2 regions of the Synechococcus sp. R6-10 genome follow, and region 1 is predicted to be linked to the other one. Evidence: riboswitches for the same ligand, from Rfam matches in the RefSeq annotation. Region 1 holds a riboswitch; the other holds the start of a gene.

Region 1 (11,770 bases):
AGGCAGGGATCCGGCAGGGCAGCCCCTGCCCCCACCAGCCGCACGGTCGGGAGGCTATGGCTGGGCATCTTCCACGGGTTCGGGACAGCGGGAGGAAGTCCTTTCCAGGGATCCCAACGGCAACACTTCCGGGCCAGAGCCAGAGTAGACCTGAAGGGGCCGGGTGCGCCGCCTGGGGTTGGATTCAGGTTCGCGAGGGTCAACCATTTCCGCCTGCAGCCGCTGTAGGATTTTCTGTTCTGCCGCCTCTTTGGCCAGGCGAATGGCGTGGTAGACCATCGGCGCCTTGGAGCTGCCGTGGGTAATCACGCAGATGCCGTTGACGCCGAGCAGCAAAGCACCGCCATACTCCACGTAGTCCATGCGCCGCTTTACCTGCTTGAGGTTGGGCCGGAGCAGCCAGCAGCCCAACTTGCCGCGCCAGCCGCGGGGCAGCTCCTCCCGCAGCACCTGGGTGATCACCTGGCCAACACTTTCGGCAAACTTGAGGAGGGCATTGCCCACAAAGCCGTCACACACCACCACATCAAACTCCCCGGTCAGCACATCCCGCCCCTCGGCATTGCCGGCGAAATGGATCCCTGGCAATTGGGCCAGGCGCTGGTGGGTGGCCAGAGCCAAATCATTGCCCTTGTTGGGCTCCTCGCCGATGTTGAGCAGGCCCACCCGCGGACGCTCGACCCCCAGTACGCACTGGCAGTAGAGGGATCCCATGCGGGCAAACTGCTCCAAAAAGCGGGGCCGGCAATCCACATTGGCCCCCACATCCAGCAGCAGCACCGGCTTGCCTTTCAAAGTGGGCAAAAGAGCGCCAATGGCCGGGCGATCGATCCCTGCCAGCCGGCCCAAATTCAGGTAGGCCGCAGCCATCGCTGCTCCGGTATTCCCGGCGGCCACCACGGCATCCGCTTGGTTGGAGCGCACCTGTTGCATCGAGATGTTGATGGAGGCTTTGGGCTTTTTGCGCACCATCAGCGGCTCTTCCGCCATGCCCACATCCTCTTCGGCAGGCACAATGGTGATCCCAGCAGGCAAGGGTTGGGGCAGAAAGGGCTTGAGGGAATCTGGACGACCGACTAGTGCAATCCCGACCCGGAGCTGCCGATGGGCCAGCAGGGCGCCCTTGATGATCTCTTCGGGAGCGTAGTCACCCCCCATCGCATCGACCGCAATTCGCACAAGCTGACCTCACACTGGAATATCCTTGGCAACTGCAAGCAAGAAGCGGGGCAAAACGCACTAACCTCTGCAGTCCCCTCGCCCGAGAATTGGGAGCCCCAGTGGCTGCAGGGTGCTAGCGAATTTTACCAGATTTGTTTTCCTCAATTAAGGCCGCAGTTCCGCTTGCGCCGGTTCTCCCCACCCCCCACAGGAAACGTGAACTTCCTCACGCCTGCGCGAGGGTAGCCAGGAGAAAGTGTACCTGTTGGACGTGGTCGCATGCGGCGGAGTTTCTGGCTTGGTGTTGGCTCAGCTCCGTCTCCAACTGCACCAATTCTCCTGCCAACGCTGCCCACCGATCCCGCTCTGGGTAGAGGGTGGCCTGCAGGTGATTGAGGCGACCCCAGGTTTCTGCCATGGCCTGGGCGCGCGCCCGCAGGGATCCCTCCTCTTGCTCCAGGTGTTGCCACTGCTGCTCCAATTCCTGCCGTTGGCGGGCGAGCTGCTCCTGCTGAGAAGGCAAGGACGATTCCAGTTGTTGAATGAGGGTTTGCAGACGACCTTTTTCTTGGAGAAGATCCTGCTTCTGGCTGCCGATCTGTTCCAGGAGCGGCCCAATATCGACCTGAACCGGGGCAGCAGCTTGATTTTGCAGCTGTCTAAGGCGGGCTTCCTGGCGGGTCAACTCTTCATACTCTCGCTGCAGGTTTTTTTCCTGAGGCAGCAGGGCTTCTTCCAAAGCACTGCAGGCAGACTGGGCATAGTCGATATCCATCTCGATGTCAAACCGCTCCTCTGGAGAGGCGCTGGCCAGCCGCTCTTGCAGCTCCCGCAGGGTTTGCCGGTTTTGCTCCAGTTCGGCCCGCTGCTGGCTGACCTGGGCCGCCCGCTGCTCGTAATCTCGGCGCAGTTGGCTGACCAAAGCCGCCAGCTCCTCGACCGAGATCGCCGGCTCCCCAGCCCTGCCGTTGCTGCTGCCATCGACGATAAAGTCGTACTCCTGCACCAGACGAGAGGCTTTCTGGTATAGGCTCTCTTGAGATTGCAGCTGCTGGAGAATCCTCTGCAGGTGCTCTTGATGGGCTCGCAGGGATCCCCGTCGAGTTTGCCACTCTGCTTGGCTTTGCTCCAGGGATTGTCGGGATCCCCACCAAGCGGTGTGGCGTTCTTGCCAAGCGCGGTAGTCTCGATCCAGCTCGTCTTGCCGGGCCTGGGCCTGCTGACGTTCTGCTTCCAGTTGGGCAATCTGTTGATTCAAGTGCTCCTGCTGCTGCTGAATGTGGCTTTTCAAGCTTTGCAGAAGCGCCAAGGGATCCCCAGCCGGATGTAGAGTCTCCTGGAGCTGCTGCACCAAAGCCTGTAGCTGCGCTGCTTCTGCCTCCCCCAAGCGGCTGGAGCGAGCTTCTTGCAACTGGGCTTCCAACTCTTGCCGCTGCCGATTCAGAGCTTCCCGCTGCTCTCCGATCAGGCGCTGTTGTTCAGCTAAGTAAGCTTGCTGGGCTGCCAGTTCCTCTTTGAGGCTGTCCAGAAGTTTGCGATCTTCCTCCACACTCTTGTATTGCTCATACAGCCGCTGCACCTCTTCTTCCTGGGCTGCTAGCTCCATCTCGCGGCGGGTAAGCTCATGCGCCTGAAAGGTGAGGGACTGTTTCCAAACCTCGATCTCCTCTTCCTGGCTGCGGGCTCTGAGCTGAAGTTGGCTGAAGTTTTGCAGATAGGTCACCAGTTGGCGAGCGGCTTCGCTGATGCGGGCGACCTGACGGTTGCCGGAGATTTCCGCCAGCACCAATGACCCATCCTTGAAGCGCCCAGCCTCCTGGGCGATGCGGCCTTCCAAGGTAATGGATTCTTCGTTCACGGCCACCCAGGTATTGTCCTGCTGCTGCTTGGCCAGCAATTGCAGAGACGACTTGGCAAATCCAATCGGCTTGGATAGCTCTGCTAGGTACAGCACGCCTGAACTCCTCTAAAACAGCATGGACAGCACCAGCCTTGACCCCACCGAGCCACTGCCCCTGGCCGGGGAAAAATGGACGGCCGCCAGAACATGGCTCGCCGAGGCGCATAAAGACTACACCACCTTTCTAGACTCAACCATAGGGTAAAAAAAACACCTTCGCCAGATGAGTTTTGGGGATGCCTGGGGTAGCTATTCAAACCGGTGGCGGAGCACTAAAGTAGTCTAGGGTGTGGTGTAGAGTTGTGTTCGGGGGTTGTATGGAGCTGCAAGGTGAGCCGCTTTCTGTTCGTCGGCGTTCTCCTGCCCCGCCGGTGGTCGTAGCCTCTCAGGTGTACCAGACAACAGCGCCGGAAGCCAAACCGCGCCACATCTTGGAAGCGATCGTCTGGCACAAAGAACAGGAGGTGGAGCGCCAACGGGAGCAGCTTCCCCTCAAGCAATTGCAACGGCAACTGGATCAAGCCCCGCCGGTGCGGGATTTTGTGGCGGCTCTTACCCAGTCTCCTCACCCTGTTTCCTTGATTGCCGAGGTCAAAAAAGCCTCCCCCAGCCGCGGCGTTCTCCGGGATCCCTTTGACCCGGTAGCCATTGCCCAGAGCTATGAGGCCGGTGGGGCCAGTTGTCTCTCGGTGCTGACGGATGAGCGGTTCTTTCAGGGCAGTGGCGAGTATCTGCGGCAGATCCGTCAAGCGGCAGGGATCCCCATCCTCTGCAAGGAGTTCATCCTCTACCCCTACCAAATCCTCTGGGCCCGCAGCCTGGGGGCAGATGCGGTGCTGCTGATTGCCGCCATTCTCTCGGATGCGGACTTGGGCTATTTTCTCAAGCTGGTTCGGCAATTGGGTATGGCGGCTCTGCTGGAGGTGCACACTTCCCAAGAGTTGCAGCGGGTGTTGCGTTTGCCCCAACTGCAAGACTCCAGGGGGCAGGTGCTCATTGGCATCAACAATCGCGATCTGAGAACCTTTGCGGTGGACTTAAACACAACGCGCAACCTGTTGGCCGCCCACTCGGAGCTCCTTGGCGATCTGCCTGTGGTCAGCGAGTCCGGCATCCATACCCCCGCCGATCTGCAGCAGTTGCGGGCCTGGGGGGTGCGCTCTGTGCTGGTGGGGGAAGCGCTGGTGACCCAGCCGGATCCCGGCCAAGCTGTGCGCCACCTGTTGTCATCTCAGTGAATGAAAACCATTTATCAATGGATCTCTGCGAGAACAATTGATCTCTAAGGATTGCTTGGATCGATGAAACGTATTCCTGTGCCGGCTCATATCCACTACGAATTTCTGCTGCGGGTGTTGGAGCGGCAAACCTTTCCGGCAGTGGAAGAACAGGATTTTGGCAACCGAGGCCGCACGCAAGAGCTGATCAACTCCCTGCGCAAAGCCCTCACCCAACAGGTGCAACTGGAGGAAGAGTGGCGACAGCGGGGCTATCAGGTGGACTACCGCTGGAATATGGACGAGCCTCAGCCTCCCCCTTGACCTTCCAGCCCACTGTAAGGTTTAGCATCCTTTCAGTGGCATTGGGGGGGTTTTCCAAGATGCAGGTTGTTTTGACGGTGCCCAAGCTGGCCTGTGGGGCCTGTATAGACACCATTGCGCAAGCGGTGCGGCAACTGGATCCCCAGGCGCAGGTGGAAGGGGATCCCAAAACCAAACAGGTGCGGATTACTTCTGAGCGGCCTGTGGGCGATTTGCGGCAGGCCCTCACCCAGGTGGGATATCCCCCGGCCTAGTCAATTTTGGGCCGGGAACGGTCGGGCGTCTGTTTTGAATTTCTGTACAGATGGCTGCCTTCGCCCTGCCCAGGGTGGAGAGTAGCTGTCGTTTCATCAACAAGGTGTTGCCATGTCTGCCCATAAAGGGTCATCGGGTGCACTATCGGCCTCTGCGCCTTCTCCTGAGGGCACTTGGCAGTTGGCCCTGCAAGGGATGAGCTGTGCCTCCTGCGCCCGCAGCATCGAACAGGCCCTCGCTCAGGTGCAGGGGGTGTCCCACGGATCAGTGAATTTTGCCAGCGAGCAGGCCACCGTCAAAGGGGATCCCAGGCTGGTGGATCCGCAGGCGTTGATTCGGGCGGTGGAGCGGGTGGGGTATCGGGCGCGCCTCATCCAAGAGGATTGGCAACTGGACGATCTGTCGGATCCAGAGCGGATCGCCCAACGGGCCGCAGAACGGGAATTGAAGCTGAAGGTGGCGATGGGGGTGGGCATCAGCACGGTGCTGGTGATCGGATCCCTGCCGATGATGCTGGGGATGGACATCCCGGGCTTTCCCATGTGGCTGCACAATCCTGGGTTGCAGTTGCTGCTGACGGCTCCGGTGCAGTTTTGGGTGGGCAAGCATTTTTATCGAGGCGCTTGGGCCGCTTGGCAACGGCGCTCGGCGGATATGAACACGCTGGTGGCCTTAGGGACGAGCGCGGCTTTCTTCTATTCCATTTTCCCAACGGTTTTCCCCGACTCTTTCCATCGGCAGGGACTGCATCCCGATGTGTATTACGAAGTGTCGGCGGTGGTCACCACCTTGATCCTGGTGGGTAAGTGGATGGAGCAACGGGCCAAAAGGCAAACCTCTGAGGCCATTCGCAAGCTGATCGGGCTGCAACCGAAAACGGCAAGGGTAATTCGCCAGGGGGTGGAGCAGGATATTCCGATTCGGGAAGTGCAGGTGGGGGATCGGATCCGGGTGCGCCCCGGCGAGAAGGTGCCGGTGGATGGGGTAATCCTAGAGGGATCCTCCAGCCTCGACGAGTCGATGGTGACCGGCGAGAGCCTGCCTGTTGTCAAATCGGCGGGGGATGAGGTGATTGGGGCAACGCTGAATCGGACGGGCAGCTTTGTGATGGAAGCGCGGCGGGTGGGCAAAGACACAGTTCTGGCCCAGATCGTGCGCTTGGTGCAGGAAGCTCAGGGATCCAAAGCTCCGATTCAACAGTTGGCGGATCGGGTGACTGCCTGGTTTGTGCCGGCAGTGATCGGGGTGGCAGTTCTAACTTTTGTGCTCTGGTGGGTGCTGGCCGATAACCCGACACTGGCCTTGGTGAACACAATTGGGGTGCTGATCATCGCCTGCCCTTGCGCGCTGGGGTTGGCGACCCCCACCTCGATCCTGGTGGCCACGGGACGAGGGGCAGAATTGGGGATCCTGGTGAAAAGTGCCGACAGCCTGGAATTGGCCCACCACTTGCGCACGGTGGTCTTGGACAAAACCGGCACCCTGACTGAAGGTCGTCCCACTGTCACCGATATTTGGGCCCACGGCTCCTCTCCCCTGGCGGTGTTGCGCCTGGCAGCGGCGGTGGAGCGGCACTCGGAACATCCTTTGGCCCAGGCGGTAGTGCAGAAAGCCGAAGCCGAAAAAATTGCCATCCCTCCTGCCCAGCATTTTCAGGCAAGGATAGGCAGTGGGGCAGAAGCCTGGGTGGAAGACCAGTGGATCCGCATCGGTCGGCTGAGCTGGCTACAGGAGATGGGGATCCCCTGGGATCCCTCTTGGTCAGAGCGGGTTCAGAATTGGGAAAGCCAGGGCAAAACGGTGATCGGCGTAGCCCAATCCCAGAGCCTGGTGGGGCTGTTGGCCATTGCCGATCCGCTCAAACCCACTTCTCCTGAGGCAGTGCAACAGCTGCAACAGATGGGTCTAGAGGTGATCCTGCTAACCGGGGATAACCCCACCACAGCCCAAGCGGTTGCTCGGCAAGCAGGCATTCAGCGGGTAATTGCCCAAGTCCGTCCGGATCAGAAGGCCGCTTACATTCGCAGCTTCAGACAACCTCGACACCGGGTGGCGATGGTGGGAGATGGCATTAACGATGCTCCGGCTCTGGCAGAAGCCGATGTGGGGATCGCCATCGGTACGGGTACGGATGTGGCGATGGCCGCCAGCGATATTACCCTCATGTCGGGGGATCTGCGGGGAGTCGCCACAGCCATTCAACTCAGCCGGGCCACCCTCAACAACATCCGCCAGAACCTCTTCTTCGCCTTTATCTACAATACGCTCGGGATCCCGATTGCTGCTGGGGCGCTCTATCCCTTCACAGGCTGGCTGCTCAACCCCATGCTGGCCGGGGCAGCCATGGCCCTGAGTTCCGTTTCGGTGGTCGCCAATGCCCTGCGCCTGCGACACTTTCAGCCCCCCAGACCAGCGGGCCGGCGTTAGGCCCTCTCCCAGGGGCAAGGGGGATTAGCGCGGCAACAGTTTTGCTGCCCTTTGAGCATGAGTCTGCCGTACCGCTCATGCCTCAGGGCTATCTTCTGGCAGACAAGGACATCCCCCCCAGGGGGCTTGGTGAACGACAAGCGGCAAGCTAACCTAAAAGGCTCAGGCAGACTGGGGAAAGCGCGGTGCAAGTCCGCCACTGTGACGCAACTGTGATGGGATCCCTCCCTCAGCCAGAACACCCACCTGCCGTTGTCCTGTACCCCTTGCGATTCACAAGGAACGGAGTTTTTTGTGTTGAATACCCTCAGTGTTTCCCCTCCGCTTGCGGTTGGGCAGTCTCCTGTTGTCCCCCTGCCCCTGTTGCTCATCGGCCACGGATCCCGCGACCCCCAAGGGCAGCAAGCCTTTCTGGAGCTAGCCCAGGCTTACCAAGCTCTCACCCCCCATCGACCGGTGATCCCCTGCTTTCTGGAGCTGACCCAGCCAACCATTGCCCAGGGGGTAGAGCAGTGCTTGGCCCAAGGGTGGCAGGAGATCGTGGCCCTGCCGCTGTTGCTGTTTGGGGCCCGCCACAACAAGTTCGATGTGACGATGGAATTGGATCGCCTGCAGGCCCTCTATCCCCAGTTGCGCATTCATTACGGTGGGCCGCTGGGGATCCGCATCGAGATCCTGCAACTGCTGCGAGACCGATTGGCTGCTCTGATAGCTGCCCAACCGCGGCGGATCCCAGAGGCAGAAACCGTGCTCCTATTTGTGGGTCGCGGCTCCAGCGATCCCGAGGCCAATGCCGAAGCCTGTAAACTGGCCCGGTTGCTTTGGGAAGGATCTGGGTTTGCCGCTGTGGAAACTTGCTTTATCGGCATTACCCATCCCCGCCTGCCCGTGGGATTGGAGCGGGCCTTGTCCTGGCATCCGCGCCGGGTGATCGTGCTGCCCTACTTTCTGTTTACGGGGGTGTTGGTGAAAAAAATCGAGGCGGCAGTGGAACAACAACGACAACGACAGCCGGAAATCGACTGGCTGATGCTGCCGGAATTGGGCCTTGTGGATACGGTGCTGCACAGCCTGCAGCAACTGGAGCAGGAAGCCCTGCAGGGCCAAACCCCGATGAACTGCCACCTGTGCAAGTTTCGCCTGGCCGTGAGCGCAGAGGTCAGAGCTGGGCATACCCATCACCATCCTCACGAGCATCATCACCACCATCACGGGCACGGATCCCATCACCACCCTCATTCTCACCATCACCCTCAGCACGGCCACACCCACGCAGCGGCTGGGGATCCCTGGGCCCAATTAGAGGGCTACCACCAACGGGCTTGGCAGGTGCCCTAAGAGGGAAACAGAGGCTGCTGGCGGGATAAACTGAGTGCAGACAGGCCATTTTTGAACCTGGTTTTCCCGCTCTAGCGGTTGTGATGACGAAAAAACGATGATGCTCTCCCGCTCCTCTTGGGTTTCAGGTGCCGCTGCCGCGGGGAGCGGGATCTTTGTTTTCGCCCTGGTGGTGGGGCTGCTGGATCAGATCCTGCCCACCCTGCCCAAGGTTTCCCTCTCCCTGGCCGGGATCCCTGGGATCCTGGCTGGAATTGGGTCTGCCTATGGGGTTTGGCGGGTGGTTCAGATGGGTCTGCAATCGGCTTCCTGGAGCGACTTTCGAGAATCGCTGGTGGCGACCCTATCTCCCTTTGATCCCGCCGATTATGGCGGCAACCCTCGGCAACCCGAGGAGGATTCTCTCCCTTTGCAGTCGGTTGACGAGGATCCTCAAACCCAGATCCGCGATCGACAAATTCTTGATCAAGCTGAGCAGCAGACGGAAACTGAAACCGAAGTAAGCGAACACACTCAAGTAAGACTGCAGGGCGAGCAGCACCAGGATCAAGCTTCGCAGGCCAAGGCCCAACAGTTGCAGCCCCTACAAGAATTGTCATCACCTTCTTCCCCAAGCCCTGAGTCGGCAAAACCCACACCAGAGCCAGAGCTCAACCAAAAACTTCGCCAACTCCAGATGCAGGTCGCCACTCTGAAAATAGAACTGGAACTCCAAGAAATCCAACTGCAGCAGTTGGAGGTGAGGCGGACTCGGCTTCAGCAGCAGAAGCAGAAACTCAAGCACGTTCTGCGTCGCACGGCGTCCGAAAATCAAAGGCTGCGCTTCTTACAGGAGCAAAAAGCTCGGCAACTGGAGCAAACTCAACAGGAGCTGCAAACTTTGCGAGAGTCCTACCGCGCCTTGCAAGTTCTACAGGAAATAAGCTCCACCCTAACCCAAAACCCATCTCACGAAAGGGCGGAAACGGAGTCCTCTGGATCCTCCGACTAGCCGACCCGCTTTAGAACAAATACACTCCCCTCGCTGCCCCGACCCAGCCGCAAGTCTTCATCCAAATAGGTGATATCCAGCCAACCCGTTGGCTCGCGGCGGCGAATATCGATTTGAATAGCCGGGATCCGCTCCGGAGCCCGCTCGAGCAAATAGAGAAAACTCTCGATCTCGTAGCTCATCAAAGCTTGGGATCCGAGCACCAATCGCTCGAAAATCACCCTCACCCGGCGCTCAGATTCGGGGTAAAAGCGCGCTGATACAGCCAAGACTCCCCGTGGCACCCAAGCCCCCAGCCAGCCGGATCCCTGGATCTCCGCCACGTTGAAGACCCGTCCAGCCTTGGCCCGAATACACTGGTAGATCTCGCCGGTGGTCAAAAAAGGCAACTGTGCCAGCCGCAGCAGAGCTGTGCTCGTGGTAAATAGGGTGAGCCAGTTCCCCTCCAACCCTTCAGGAGCCGATGTTGGCTTGGGGGTGGGGTTGAGCGCTTCTAGGACGGCAATTTGAGACAAAATCTGGGCTTTTTGGTCAGGGGAGACTTTCCGGCCCCGGTCGGTTGCCTCCAGCAGGTGCAGCAGAGCCGATTTTTGCTGAGCCAGGGCCATGAGCACACTCCAAGGCATCAACCCCATTTTAGAGAACGCCAGATCCGGCTGCCCTCAACCGTCTTCTTCTACGGGTTTCAGATTTAGATCTGCCACCTGCTCATACCCCAGCCCGGCCCGCACCACCAGCGGCTCGGATCCCGTCAAGTCAATTACCGTAGAGACCTTGGCCCGACGGGGGGCATCGTCATCCAGCACCAGATCCACCTGTTTTTCCAACTGCCGCATCTCTTCAGCCGCAAAGATCCCACCCTCATCCCAGGGGTCGCTCTCCCACTCCCAGGCTTGCCCAGAACTTAAGTCCAGGGATCCGACGGGATCCCCCCCCAGCTTGGCAGAGGTGGAGACAATTGGATTGCCCAACTCTTCCAGCAAAGCCTGACAAATGGCAGAATCGGGCACGCGGATGCCGGTGGTTTTCCGCTTGGGCTCCATCACCAACTTGGGCACCAGCTTGGTGGCCGGCAACAGAAACGTAAACGGGCCCGGGATCAGCCGCCGCATCAGCCGATAGGCCGAATCGGTTACCTGGGCATAGTGGGCAATGCGTGAGAGAGAAGGGCACAAAAAGGTAAGAGGCTTGTCGTTGGAGAGCTGCTTGATACGGCGTACCCGCTCCACTGCTTGTTTGTGGGTCACATCGCAGCCAATGGCATAGACTGTATCGGTGGGGTAAAGCATCACCGCCCCCTCCCGCAAAGCCGCCGCAATCCGCCGGATGGAACGGGCCTGGGGCTGTTGCGGATGCAGCTTAAAGTACTCGGCCATCGGGCAGATGGGAAGAGGTCAAGACTGGGAGCAGCTACCCCCCAGGGGGTTTTCCACAAGAGGGCGGGGGGTCGGTGGCACCGACGCGGGCGGGGATCCCTGAGATTCGGGCCAGTCCTTCAGTTGTTGCATCAGGGCTTGGATGTGCAGACGGGGCAGATAGGGCCAGTCGCCGGCTTCTTCCAAATCCTGAAGCACCCGATACAGAGCTTGACGGGTGTTGGGCAAAGACTCCCGAAAGGCACCTTCCAGGATCGCGCGGTGCAACTCCTCCAGCAGCCGCAGGAGCATCAGCAGCTCCACACACGCTCCCGCCCTCGCCTGGGCCGCCTGTTCAACAGCCAACATGATCTGACGCAAATCCGGTGGCAGATCCTCCGCCGAGATATACATAGCCACTCGTCTCTGGGTTCTGGGAAGGCAGGGGCTTTCCCATTCTAAGATTCTTCTGCCCTAGGACTGGATGGATTTTGCCCCCACAAGATCCAACTGCGCAGGCTGTTGGGATCCCCGACCCAGGCACTGCCACACCCGCTGCAAGAGGGCATCCAGCCCCTGCTTGGCAATCGCAGAAATGGTCACCACCGAAGTGCCGGCAGCAGCAGACAGCCTCTGGGCGCGCTCGGCAACCTGCTGGGGATCCAGAACATCGATCTTGTTCAAAACCAGGATTTGTGGCTTATCGATTAACCCGTGGCCGTAGGCGCGCAGCTCCTGCTGAATAACCTGGTAATCCTTGACGGGATCCGCCGCCGTGCCATCCACCAAATGAATCAGTACC
Region 2 (6,710 bases), on a different contig from region 1:
TCAAACCGCTGTTGAATGACCTGCACCACTGGCTGATCGAACACCATTGAGGTGCCCCAGTTGCCTTGAACCATCTGCCCAAGCCAGTTCCCAAAGCGAAGCAGCATGGGCTGATCCAGCCCCCAACGCTGGGCAATCAGGTCTCGTTGGGCTGGGCTGATCTGCAGCATGTCGGCCCCTACATAGGCTTGTACGGGATCAACAGGGGAGAAGCTGAGCAGGGCAAACGTCAGGACTGCCACAGCCGCCAGCAGCAACCCCAGCCGAGTCAGCTTATAAGCCAGAAACAGCAGAACTGACCTCAGTTGCACGTCCATTTCCAACGGGTGATGTTGGCCGTGATTGGCCAACCATGGCCATGAGGCTGTACCTGCGGCTGGCCTATATCCAAGCACTCGTGGACAAAGTAGGTATGATCCAGGTTCACCAACCAAGCCCAGGCTGCATCTCCTTTGGCAGTAAAGCCTTGCTTTCCATCCCACTGGGCTGCCCGCCAGAAGGGGATAGCTTCAGCTTCAGAGGGGGCCTCCATAGCCAGATCCAGCATTCGATCCACAAACGGGTTGGCATAGTAGCCGGCATTGAAAAATCCCCCCTGGGCCGCTTTGCTGTGGTAGAGGTTGTACATCTCAGTTGGGTCATGGCTGCCCCAGCCAAACAGCACCACGTTGCTGTGCATGAGCGGAGTGATGTCATCCCAACTTTTGCCCTCGACATTGACTCGGATGCCCACAGGCCGCAGCATTTCTGCAACAGCTAGGGCCAGGGCTTGGCGAATACTGTCGTTGGCCGGGTAGAGCACGGTGAACTCAGCCCGCAGCCCGTTTTTTTCCACTGCCCCATCCCCATCTTTATCGCTCCAGCCTCCCTCAGCTAGAATCTGACGGGCCAGGTCTGGATTGTTGTCCTCAATCTTGGCGGTCGGCTCTTCCCAGGGCAAACCGCTGACTGGGCCATAGGCAGGGGATCCGTAGCCTTCTAGGACTCCATCCACCAGCGCCTGTCGGTCAATGGCGAAGTTGACCGCCTTGCGAATCGCCAAGTTAGAAGTCACATCGTTGCCGATGGGGTATCCCTTTGGGGTTGTTGCACCGGTTTTAGGGGGAAAGGGGAACATCAGCCCTCGGTTATCCACACTGGGAATGGCGTGAAGCTTCATGCCCTCAACAGTTTGCTTAGCCAAAGACTGAGGCACGCTAACCACGTGTACCTGTCCGGCTCGGGCTGCTGCAAAGGCTGCATCCTCCTCCAGGAAAAGGAAAACCAGCCGCCGAATGCCAGGAGTCTGGCCGTAATATAAGGGATTTGCCTCCACAATCAGTTGTTGCCCCTCATCCCACTGCACCAGTCGGTAGGGGCCAGAGCCAATGGGTTTGCGAGCATAATCAGGCCCGTGGGCATGTTGAGGCACGATACCCAAGGTGATGAGGCGGTTGACAAAAGTACTTTGGGGTTTTTGCAGCCGCAGCTCCACCGTATGAGTGTCGATAGCTACTGCTTCCTTTAGGGCGGTTAGGTCGACCAGACCACCACTCCGAGCTGCTTGGTTAAAGGTGTAAGCCACGTCCGCTGCTGTGACAGGTTTTCCATCGGAGAAGACTGCATCCTTTCGTAGGGTTACCGTCCAGGTTAGGCCATCTTGGCTGACAGTGTAGCCAGTCGCCAGGTCGTTTACAATCTCAAGGTTCTCGTCCCGCCGCAGCAGAGTGCTTTGGAACAAAGGCGAACCGTAACGTCCCCAGCCCAGGGTGGGATCAAATCCTTCTTCCCTTTCCCCTCCAATGGCCAGCACGATTTGATCGCTGGATCCTGCTAGCTTTGGATCGAAAGCTGTCCGCTCAGCAGCATTCTGAGCGCATCCAGCCCACATCTGGCTCAGCAAGAAGAGGCCCACAGACCACACAGTTACTTTTAAGCTTGATGCCATAGAAACCCCGATCTGTCGCTTTTTCAGCAAAAAGGAGCAAACCCCCTTGCCTCCTGGACAAGACTTATGGCAGCTAAGCTATCACTGCCTTATCTTGAGAGCAATGCAGGGGGGGAGGATGCTTAGAGGATTCCGATGACTTCCTGCAAGACCGCTGGGTGAAAGGTGAGGTCTGGTAGCTCCAAAGGCTGCTGGCTTGGTGATGATTGAAGCACTCTACTCCCGTCTCTGAACTCCGTGATACGATGTAGCTCAGCTATCGGTTCTGACGGGGATCAGCCGCCAGAGGAAACGGGGAAAGAGCAGTGAGAATCTGCCGCTGTCCCGCAGCTGTGATCCGGTTTAGGAGAAGTCCTGCAGCAAATCTCTAGAGTCATTCGCTGCCGATCCAGATCTTGTCCCCCAAAACCGTGTCAGTCAGAATGCCCGCCGATGGTTTTTCTAAACTTCACAACATCTGCGAGGTACAGATGGTAACTGTCTTGGCTTTAGCTCGTTTCTGCTTTCGTTATCCTGAGCATTTTCCCGGCGTTGCTCCCACAAGCTTTCGGTACTCCTCAGCAGTAGAAATAAGTCCAAGAACCCAAGCAAGACTCTGAGCCAGTTGGCCGGGAGAGAGTAAATTTTGGGTGCTGTTGCACCAAGATCTATCAAGATCTACAGCCCGCCTACGCGAAGGAAAGAGTGAGATGTCAGGCTTCCTGACTTCAATTGGTAGGCTGGCAAGTAGCCACTGCGATCGCTGGCTGCGTTGAGTATCTTTTTTGCGCAAAAGGCAGTGTTTTGTTGGGGTTCCAGAGGCAAGAGAGGAACAGCCGGTTTCTTCCTTGGCGGGCGGGATCCCAGTTGAGGGCGAATTGAACGCAGGAAAATTAGAAAACTCAGTATTTGGGATGGCACACAACATGACTGCACAAACCATGACATTGGGGTATGCCCGCATGGGCAAGCGCCGCGAGCTCAAAAAAGCTTTGGAAGGCTTTTGGAGTGGTGCCCTAGGGTCAGAGGCTCTGCTGGCTACCTTTTGGGATTTGGAGACTCAAGCCTGGCAGACTCAGCTACAAGCTGGGATTGATCACATTGCGGTAGGGGATCAGACTCTCTACGACCATGTACTGGACTGGGCCACCTGGCTGGGGCTGATCCCCTCTCGGTTCCGAGGTCTGTCGGGTTTAGACCGCTACTTTGCCATGGCGCGGGGGCGGGAGGGCCTGCCGGCTTTGGAAATGACCAAGTGGTTTGACACCAACTACCACTACTTGGTACCCGAAATTGAGCCGGAAGCCGATCCCAGTCCTAACTTTGGGGATTTTTTGGAAAGAGTTCGGCGGGCCCAAGGGATCCTAGGGGAGCGCACCAGCCCCGTTGTCCTCAGTCCAGTGACTTTGCTCTGCCTTAGCCAGCGATCTGGGGATCTGCGGGCGGACTTGGAAAAGCTCCTTCCTCTGTACCGGGATCTCCTCCAGGAGTTAAAACAGCTGGGGATCCCAGAAGTCCAGATTCACGATCCCATTTTGGTTACCAGCCAGGGAAGTGGCCTGCGGGAAGCTGTGGAAATGAGCTACCGCCAGTTGGCAACCGCCGGGATCCCTGTCCACTTGGTCACCTACTTCGATGACCTGGGGGAGACTTACCCCTGGGTGGTGCAACTGCCGGTGGCCGGCATTAGCCTTGACTTTACCCGTGGCCACACCCTGGATCTGGTAAGAACCTATGGCTTTCCGGCTGACCAGATCCTAGGTGCTGGCGTAGTGGACGCTCGGAATGTCTGGAAGGTTCAGCCTGAGACCGTCTTGGCCAGCCTGCGGGAGCTGCAGGGGGTAGCTCCCAACCTACGGGTGCAGCCTTCCGCTTCGTTGCAATTTGTGCCCCACGACGCTGCTCTGGAAGCCCAGTTGCCGGAACCCCTCAGAAATGTCCTCAGCTTTGCCGAACAGAAGCTGGCCGAAGTAGCTCTCCTGGCGCGAGCCCTCAACGGCGAAGACACTGCTGCCCAGCAGGCGGAAATCCAGCAGCAATGGCAGAGCTTTGCGCAGTTTAGCCCCCCCAACCCCCAAGTGCGCCAGGCTTTGGCCAACCTCAAGCTCCAGGACTTCGAGCGATTCCTGCCCTACGAGCAGCGCCTAAGTCGGCAGGTTCAGCTACCACCTTTGCCCACCACCACCATTGGCTCCTTCCCCCAAACTCCAGAGGTGCGGCAGTGGCGAGCTAAGTACAAAAGAGGGGAGGTTTCGCAGGCGGAGTACGAAGCAGCCATTGACGCTGAGATTGCCAAGTGCATCCGCATTCAAGAAGAGATTGGCCTGGATGTGTTGGTGCATGGGGAATTTGAGCGCACCGACATGGTGGAGTACTTTGCCCAGAAGCTGGAAGGCTTTGCCTTCACTGAACACGGCTGGGTGCAGAGTTACGGCAGCCGCTGCGTGCGCCCTCCCATTCTCTACGGCGACGTGGTTCGCCCCCAACCCATGACAGTGCGGGAATTCCAAGTAGCCCAGTCCCACACCCAAAAGCCGGTGAAAGGCATGCTCACGGGGCCAGTGACTATGCTCAACTGGTCCTTTCCCCGTGTTGATATTCCCCGGCGGGAGCAGGCTTTGCAGATTGCCCTGGCCTTGAGAGCCGAAGTGGCAGATCTGGAAGCGGCTGGAGCGGTGATGGTGCAAGTGGATGAGCCGGCACTGCGGGAGGGGCTACCTCTGAAAAAAGAACGCTGGCCAGAATACCTCAGCTGGGCAGTGGATGCCTTTCGCCTAGCTACCGGCGGGGCCAAGCCGGAAACCCAGATTCACACCCACATGTGCTACTCAGAGTTTGGGGACATCATCGAGCACATTGAGCGGCTGGATGCCGACGTGCTTTCCATTGAAAACAGCCGCAGCAACAACAAAACCCTGCTGCAAATTGCCCAGGCTGGGTATCGTCACCAGGTGGGCAACGGCGTTTACGATGTCCACAGCCCTGCGGTGCCGAGCGTTGAGCAAATCCTGCAGCAGCTGCGCACAGGACTGGCCCACTTGCCTGTGGAGCAAACTTGGGTTAATCCCGATTGTGGCCTCAAGACCCGCCGCTGGGAGGAGGTGATCCCCGCACTGAAAAATATGGTGGCTGCCGCTCATCAGCTAGGGGAGGAGCTTCTGGAAACCCAACCTGAGGGTCTGCGCGAGTAAGGCCCACGACCCGCTGATGTAACTGGTCGGGCTGGCTTGACAAGTCGCCGCGGGCGGTGCCGCTGTTGTGCTGATGCGGCTGGCTTAGGGCCTACGGTCTGCTGATGCAACCGGCAAAGCTGCTCTCCGGGATCTCAAAAAGCTTGTGAAGAGCAAACTAGGGATCCCGGCAGCCCTCAGCGCAGATCATACAGGCGCCCTCCCTCCATGCGCACCACCCGGTGGCCGGCCCGCTCCACCAGATAGGGGTCATGGCTGGTCATGATGACGGTCACCCCAAAGGAATTGAGCCGCTCCAAAATCTGGAGAACCAAGAGGGAGTTTTCCGGATCTAGGTTTCCTGTTGGCTCGTCCGCCAGCAGCAGCACCGGCATGTTGACAATGGCCCGGGCCAGGCTGAGGCGCTGCTGTTCCCCCCCCGAAAGCTCATGGGGAAAGTGATCTCGCTTTTCGGTCAGCCCCACCATCTTTAGGGTCGGCCCGATGCGACGGCGGATTTCTGCGGGGGACAGCCCTTGGGCGCGCAGCACGAAGGCCACATTTTCTGCCAGGGTGCGGTTGGCCAGAAGGCGATAATCTTGGAAAACCACCCCCAAGCGCCGCCGCAACATGGCCAGCGGACGCGGTGGGATGCGGTAGGGTCGCCGCCGCCCTTCAGAAGAAAAGAGACAGACTTGATCGACGATGACCGTGCCCTCGGTGGCCTGTTCCGCCCCGTAGAGTAGCCGCAGCAGGGTGGACTTGCCCGCCCCGGAGACCCCAGTTACGAACACAAACTCGCCGCGGCGCACCTCCAAGTTCACATCCTGAAAAATTAAGTTGCCGTTGGGAAAGACCTTGCTCACGCCCCGCAAGGACACCATGCTGGCCGGGGCTTGCAGGGATCCGGATTGGGTGCTGCTGTAAAAGCCCAGGGTGGCCTCTGGATGGGCTGGGGCAGGGGGATGAGGGGTCGGAGCCGTACCCGCCCAACGGTGTAAGCGAGGAGGATAGCCGATGTGCTGACCGATCACCATAGTAAGCGCCTAGACAGAGGAGGGAGAGAGCGCCGGCAGACTAGGGGCGCAAACGAGAAGAGGGATCCCACAGCACTCGCCAGACAAAGCTGGGCAGAGCTAACATGCGTCGCCAGCGCCAGGGTTCCTGATAGAGACGATACAACCATTCCAGGTGATGGTCACGCCACCAACGGGGCGCTCGCCGTTTTTGGCCGGCCCAAATGTCCAAGCTGCCCCCCACCCCCATCCAGATGGCTTGGGGCAAAAGGGGACGCCACTTTTGGATCCACAGCTCCTGCCGCGGGGATCCCAGCCCCACCCACACTAGTTGCGGTCGAAATTCCTGGAGAGCTTGCAGAAGCTCTTTTTCTTCCTCGCTAGAGAAGTAGCCGTGGTAGCCCCAGAGGGCCAAAGCAGGACACTGGGCTTGCCAATATCGAATTGCTGCCCGGTTGACTTCCGGCCTTCCCCCCACCAAGGCCAAGCGCCACCCCCGTTCTGCCGCCAACGGGATCAGGGTTTCTGCCAGCTCGATCCCCGGCACCCGCTGGACGCGGATCCCCTGCCGCCGCAGGGCCCACACCACCCCAATGCCATCGGGGATCACCAGCTCCG

The links. A riboswitch is a leader RNA that binds a small molecule or an ion and turns the genes downstream of it on or off. The one in region 1 is predicted to bind cobalamin.
Region 2: it holds a riboswitch for cobalamin, as region 1 does, so the genes downstream of both, metE (5-methyltetrahydropteroyltriglutamate--homocysteine S-methyltransferase) here and NW837_RS11155 (sirohydrochlorin chelatase) in region 1, are expected to answer to the same signal.

The regions. Positions count from the first base shown of each region.
Region 1 covers NZ_JANSHW010000399.1:154-11,923, reverse strand. The annotation lists gene NW837_RS11190 (beta-ketoacyl-ACP synthase III) at 1-68, opposite strand, end outside; gene plsX (phosphate acyltransferase PlsX) at 55-1,158, opposite strand; gene hmpF (pilus motility taxis protein HmpF) at 1,388-3,115, opposite strand; gene trpC (indole-3-glycerol phosphate synthase TrpC) at 3,379-4,299, shown strand; gene NW837_RS11170 (DUF5340 domain-containing protein) at 4,363-4,602, shown strand; gene NW837_RS11165 (heavy-metal-associated domain-containing protein) at 4,662-4,856, shown strand; gene NW837_RS11160 (heavy metal translocating P-type ATPase) at 4,969-7,284, shown strand; cobalamin riboswitch at 7,413-7,549, shown strand; gene NW837_RS11155 (sirohydrochlorin chelatase) at 7,582-8,622, shown strand; gene NW837_RS11150 (hypothetical protein) at 8,720-9,613, shown strand; gene NW837_RS11145 (PAP/fibrillin family protein) at 9,610-10,221, opposite strand; gene NW837_RS11140 (L-threonylcarbamoyladenylate synthase) at 10,276-10,989, opposite strand; gene NW837_RS11135 (hypothetical protein) at 11,008-11,382, opposite strand; partial or broken gene NW837_RS11130 (GTPase) at 11,443-11,770, opposite strand, start outside.
Region 2 covers NZ_JANSHW010000156.1:155-6,864, forward strand. The annotation lists partial or broken gene NW837_RS05045 (ABC transporter permease) at 1-317, opposite strand, end outside; gene NW837_RS05050 (ABC transporter substrate-binding protein) at 302-1,792, opposite strand; cobalamin riboswitch at 2,171-2,376, shown strand; gene metE (5-methyltetrahydropteroyltriglutamate--homocysteine S-methyltransferase) at 2,833-5,097, shown strand; gene NW837_RS05060 (cell division ATP-binding protein FtsE) at 5,274-6,113, opposite strand; gene NW837_RS05065 (WecB/TagA/CpsF family glycosyltransferase) at 6,154-6,710, opposite strand, start outside.